Regions from separate parts of the Paenibacillus sp. FSL H7-0716 genome, predicted to be linked through region 2. Evidence: predicted binding sites of a transcription regulator. Region 2 holds the regulator's gene; the other holds the start of a gene.
What was found. Region 2 encodes CtsR, which represses protease genes until heat stress. Its sites were predicted from a motif close to ATGGTCAATAAAGGTCAAACA; they were not measured.

Region 1: a site for CtsR is predicted at 1,364-1,384, ahead of clpP (ATP-dependent Clp endopeptidase proteolytic subunit ClpP). Genes of this name have one in related genera too.

Annotation. Positions count from the first base shown of each region.
Region 1 covers NZ_JBBODA010000023.1:87,310-90,527, forward strand. The annotation lists gene MHH60_RS24100 (GDSL-type esterase/lipase family protein) at 1-591, shown strand, start outside; gene clpP (ATP-dependent Clp endopeptidase proteolytic subunit ClpP) at 681-1,277, opposite strand; tRNA gene MHH60_RS24110 (tRNA-Arg) at 1,471-1,545, opposite strand; gene MHH60_RS24115 (sugar-binding transcriptional regulator) at 1,814-2,866, shown strand; gene gap (type I glyceraldehyde-3-phosphate dehydrogenase) at 2,980-3,218, shown strand, end outside.
Region 2 covers NZ_JBBODA010000006.1:299,932-303,149, forward strand. The annotation lists gene MHH60_RS11225 (protein arginine kinase) at 1-876, opposite strand, end outside; gene MHH60_RS11230 (UvrB/UvrC motif-containing protein) at 905-1,429, opposite strand; gene MHH60_RS11235 (CtsR family transcriptional regulator) at 1,460-1,921, opposite strand; gene MHH60_RS11240 (GNAT family N-acetyltransferase) at 2,215-3,218, opposite strand, start outside.

The DNA of each region.
Region 1 (3,218 bases), on a different contig from region 2:
GGTGCTCTGCCAGGTAACGGTTTTGTACCGGTGTACCGTAGAATGGCAGAAGGGAGACTGCGGACAACTGTAGCCTCTACGAATTTAGGCGTGAACGGAATGACTACTTCAGAGCTGGAGCAGCGGCTGCGCGGAAATACCATGATGCGTGAGGCCGTTCGAGAAGCCGATATCATCACTGTGTCTATCGGTGGTAATGATTTGATTCACGCGGCCAAATCCGCAGCAAGACAGCAAGGGAACTTATCCGCAGAGCTGCGCAGATCGCTTCAGGAATGCAAACAAAATTTCTCTGCAATTATGAATATTCTCATACAATTGAAGGCGAGGACGCGTAGACCTTTTATCATTAGAATTGTGGGATTATATAATCCCTATCCTCAGGTGGTTGGTGCGACAGAGTGGGTCAGACAGTTTAATCAATACGCAGCACAGTACAGCAGTCGAGTCTGTGGATTTGCTTCAATTTACAGTGAGTTCGCAGGAAATGAGAGAGGGCTGTTATCCATTGATCATTTGCATCCGAATGGCCGGGGTTATCGCGTAATTGCCGAGAAGCTGGACGCGCTAGGTTATGGCGGGCTGGCTTAATTGGATTTAGGTCTTCTATAAAATATAAAGAGGCTGTGCCCTATCCGTTATGGTTAGAGCACAGCCTCTTTATATTTTTACTTTATAGCTTACACACCGCTAGGCAATGTCTTCTCGATTACTTTATCTACGATACCGTATTCAGCCGCGTCTGCAGCAGTCATGAAGTAGTCGCGATCTGTATCCTTCTCAATACGTTCTAGAGGTTGACCCGTACGTTCTGCTAGAATACGGTTCAGCTTATCGCGCAATTTGAGGATACGGCGGGCACGGATTTCAATGTCCGTTGCTTGACCTTGAGCACCACCCAGAGGCTGGTGGATCATGATCTCGCTGTTAGGCAGTGCAAAGCGTTTGCCTTTGGCGCCAGCGTTTAGCAGGAAAGCTCCCATGGAAGCTGCCATACCCACACAGATGGTGGAAACGTCTGGTTTAATGTACTGCATTGTATCAAAAATAGCCATACCTGCAGTAATGGAACCGCCTGGGCTATTCACGTAAAGGTGAATGTCCTTGTCAGGATCTTCGGCAGCCAAGAACAGCATTTGTGCGATGATAGAATTGGCTACCACGTCATTAACCTCCGTTCCAAGGAAAATGATGCGGTCCTTCAGCAGGCGGGAATAGATGTCATAAGCGCGCTCGCCGCGGTTGCTCTGTTCTACTACCATAGGAATATAACTCACGTGGAAAACCTCCTTGATATTGGTTCTTTAAATGTATTCATTTTTACTCTTGCCGTATTACCCACATGATAAACAAATTCAAACAAAAAGTCAAAGAAAGTCAAACTTATATTCAAAAAAAAGAGCCGACAAGCGGCTCTTTGGTTAAGTAGTAGTATAGGCACTACTAAATTATGTGCAAAAATGAAATTAATGGCGCGCCCGCCAAGAATCGAACTTGGATCTCAGGCTTCGGAGGCCTACGTCATATCCATTGGACCACGGGCGCAACAAAAATGATTATAATACAATTTTTACACAATTGCAATGTAATATTAATACTGGACAGGCGCTCTAGGGACAGGCATCGGGCGCTATATCTTTTTCTGACCTTATTCATGTATAAGAAGACAAGCGCTTGAGAATTCTACTCTCGGAAGACTTGCGCTTCGAGCAATATTTGGTTAGAATATGGGTGGGACTTAAAAAGTTTACCCGGGACGTTTTGAGACCATGAACAAGGGAATAGAGGAAGACGAAGTTGCAGGAGTGAAAGTATGCGTAATTTATTAGATATCCAAAAGCAGCTTCTGCCTGATCTCATGGAAACCCTTAAGAGACGGTACACGATTCTTCATCAGATCATGCTGTCCGATATTATTGGGCGCAGAACGCTAGCCGCTTCGCTAGATATGACTGAGCGGGTACTGCGTGCCGAGACGGATCTTCTGAAATCGCAAGGGCTTATTGAGATCGAGAGTGTTGGCATGCGCATTAGCGCTGCTGGACGTAGACTGCTTGATTTGCTAGAGCCGGTTGTTAAGAGCCTATTTGGTCTGGATGAGCTGGAAGAGAAAATTCGAGCAACGTATGGTCTGGATAAAGTTATTGTAGTACCGGGTGATTGTGAGTCATCGCCGTTCACCAAACGAGAGCTTGGCCGAGCGGGTGCGAAAGCGCTGCTGAGTATACTTCGCGCAGATGATACAGTTGCCGTCACAGGTGGATCGACGCTTGCCGATATGGCTGATCAACTGACACCGCCGTTGTCCCTTTCCTATAAGAACGCTTGGTTTGTTCCGGCGCGTGGAGGATTAGGAGAGAGTATGGAGATTCAAGCCAACACGATTGCCTCAACAATGGCAAAGCGGGTTGGAGCCAACTACCGGTTGCTGCATGTCCCTGATTTGCTTAGTGGGGATGCATACCAATCGCTGGCGCTTGACTCTAATATTGGAGAGATTGTACAAACCATCCGCAGTTCGCGTATTATTGTACATGGGATTGGGGATGCCATTGAAATGACCCGCCGCCGCAAACTGGACGAGGCTACAGTCTCGGAAATCCAGGGTGAAGGGGCAGTGGCCGAATCTTTTGGCTATTATTTCAATGAAGAGGGTCAGGTTGTCCATACCATGCTTACGATGGGTCTACGTCTAGAAGATATCATCCGGACAGAGAAAGTCATCGGTATTGCAGGAGGCAAACCCAAGGCCAAAGCCATTCATGCCATGCTGCGTTTCGGGCAGGAGAATATTCTCGTCACGGACGAGGCCGCCGCAGTAGAAATAGGCAAGGAAATTGACAATCAACTACAGCTATCTTCGTAGTTTTTAGATTGCAGGCAATAACATACTTCTTGCATCATACTTAACATTGTTGTCATGACAGACCTCACCGTCTGTTTTGAATAAATAAAACGAATTCTAGGAGGAACTATTCAATGAGTGTAAAAGTTGGAATTAACGGTTTTGGACGTATTGGACGCCTTGCTTTCCGCCGTATTCAAAATGTAGAAGGTATCGAAGTGGTAGCAATCAACGACTTGACTGACGCTAAGATGCTTGCTCATTTGCTTAAATATGATACAACTCAAGGTAAATTCCAAGGTGATGTTGAAGTGCATGATGGCTTCTTCAAAGTCAATGGTAAAGAAGTTAAGGTTCTTGCTAACCGCAACCC
Region 2 (3,218 bases):
CCGTTGTGCGGATTCTTTAAGCTCCATTAGAGCGGCATAACACAAAATCCCATAAGATCTTTTGACTCGGTCTGTAATTCTTAAAGCGGAATCTACAAGCAGCCTTTCACGGGCATTTCGTTCATGCTCTATAATCTGGGTGACTACACTGTGAAGGTTCTCGATGATTTCACTTTCCGTTTGACCGAGAGTAATCTGATTGGAAATTTGAAAGATGTTCCCTACTGCTTCGCTGCCCTCACCATAAATTCCTCTTACAGTCAATCCCACTTGATTCACTGCTGACAATATGCGATTGATCTGTTGGGTCATTACTAGTGCTGGCAAATGCAGCATTACTGAGGCACGCAGCCCTGTACCCACATTGGTGGGACAACTGGTCAAATATCCTCTTTTATCATCAAAAGCGTAATTAACAGCCGATTCGAAGATATCATCGATGGCTGTCGCACGTTCCCATGCTTCTCTTACCTGAAGACCCGGGAACAGACATTGAATCCGCAGATGGTCTTCTTCGTTAATCATGATGCTGACCGACTCATCTTCATTTAATATCACAGCTGCGCCACGTGAATCATTAGCCAGATTAGGACTGATGAGATGTTTCTCGACCAATACCTTTTTGTCCAGTTCATTCACTTCAGCAAGCTTTATCAGTTGAAAAGATCCGAATTCGGCAGCAGTTTCCCCATGAAACACAGGGGCCAGCAGCTCTAATACTTCTTCCGATTGCTCTAAGGAAGCAAGCATAGGGAATGGAAGATGCTCTAAGTTACGTGCAATACGCATACGGCTGCTAATTACAATCTCGGAGTGACTGCCTCCCGAGCGCATCCAATCACTAAGCGCTTGTTCAGTAAATCGGAGACTTGACATGTCATATCCCCCCTATATATCAAAGACTTTACTCTTGTGCCATTTCTTTTTCAAGTTGGCGAATTTGATCCCGCAGCTCTGCCGCAGTTTCGAATTCCTCCTGTGCGATACTTTGCTGTAATTCCAGCTTCAATTCATCAATTTGCCGTTTGAACACAATCTGTGCTCCAGCACGTTTGGGAATCTTGCCTACATGAGAAGTGCTGCCATGCACCCGTTTAAAGAGCGGGTCCAGTGCACTGTTAAAATATTTATAACAGGAGCTGCAGCCAAAACGGCCCAATTTGCTAAACTGCGAGTACGTCATCCCACAATTCTCACATTGCAGACTCTGCGTAGTCTTCGTAGCAGCCGTTTTTTCCTTACCGGCCCCTTCAAGATCAAGCAGACCAGACAGCAAGCTGTGAATGGAGAATCCTCCAGCAGTTCCCGGGATCAGTTCACCCTTCTCCCGCGCACAGCTCTCGCAGATATGAAATTCTGTCTTCTCTCCATTCACGATCTTGGTGAAATGGAGTGTTGCTGGCTTGACGCCACATTCCTGACATTGCATAAGCGAAAGCCCCTCCCTTATGATTGACAATTATTTGCCTAACAAAGAGATTAACATCGCCTTCATAATCTTGGCCCGAATCTCATCCCGATATGGAATCTTAACCGTTAGGCAATCCCGAGAAACAGCAGCGCGCATAAGACACGCCTCACGCTTGCTTAGAAAACCAGCTTCCTCCAGCTGATAAATCAACCCTTCGGCAGCGTTCTGATCTATCCCGCCACCTATAGTATGGTTTAAATGGGCATGCAGTGCCACGTTGGGCGGCAATTCAAAACGTTGAATACGAATATATCCCCCGCCACCACGCTTACTTTCCACCACATAGCCTTTTTCCAGTGTAAAGCGTGTACTAATAACATAATTGATCTGTGACGGTACGCATGAGAACTGGTCCGCCAGGTCATTTCGCTGGATTTCCACCGTACCTTCGGGACTTTCATGCAAAATATTCTTCAGATATTGTTCAATAATATCAGAGATATTGCGCATCACTCATCCTCCAGTGCTCTTTAAAGCTTCATAATATCGCTTGCGGCCGCATCCTTAATGACATTCATTAGTGAACTTCATTCATATAAGTCTGAAGAAAACTTCACGAATTCAGAGGATCGCACTGTATGTCATCAGGTGCGTTGACTTTGACTTTCTTTGACTTTTTAATATTATAACATATTCTGTGCTAATTCCAAGAGGATTCTCTTATTTTTCACTTTTTTCAGCGAATGTATTCGGAAATAAAGAACTCTCCCAGCATCTTTCGAAGGGGAGAGCCTAATTATTTTCTAAAAATGATCAAAAAGTGCGGTTTCAGCTTGCGGTATGATTTCTTCGAGCCATTCCAGAGACGTCGGATTACCAGTCACAAGTCCATAACGAGCCAGCTCTGCCGGGCGTTTATATCCAAACATTAGAATCGTCAGCGTACCAATACCACAGCTTAAGTCAGCTGCATCCCGTTCACCCACTATACGCAAGAAAGCTGCTGCTCCCTCTTCGGAGACCGTCCATTCCCACAACCCGTCATTCCATGGGGCATATTTATCTTCAATATAAATAACCTGTTTCTTCTGACTGCTGTGACGCTTAAAAGAATAACTCTCCACAAATACTTTAGCATTCACAATACGCGCCATAAAATAAGGATAATTCTCCTGCTCTATACGCGGATCAGGCAGCAAAAAGGGTAACATATCATCGGATGGCACCAGTTTTAGCGATGCACCGGTCACCATCGAATCGTGATTCGCAAGAAATGTCCACAGCCCCTGCCGGGCCTGTTCGTTCAAAAACACAAATTCATCAATGACCAGTTCTCTATTTTCTATCTTATATAGTACGTATCCTTCAGGTTCCCCAAGCTGTGAGTAAAATACCGCAATCTGACCTTCATCATCCAGAACAGAGTTCTCCCACCAGTCCAAATCGCGCTTAAGTGTCCCGTTATATCTAACTGCAAAACGATTGTATAAGTTGTCCAATACTTCGATATCTTTAACACCACGTCTTACCTTGCCTTCAACTTCAACCTTCTTGGGAAACTTGGCAACAGGAATGGAGTATTTCTTATATTCACAATAAACTTCCCAACCAAATTTGCGATAAAAGGGGATCAAGAACGGATGCAGAAAAGATAATGTCTGCCCCGCCTCATTCATCGTTTGCAGCGTATGCGCTAGGAGCTTTGCCACATGCCCCTGTCTGCGATTCTCCGGCCATGTCGCTACCCCTGCGAGCCCTCCCATAGGTACTAATCTACCTTGTATGTACACTTCGAATGGAAGAAGAG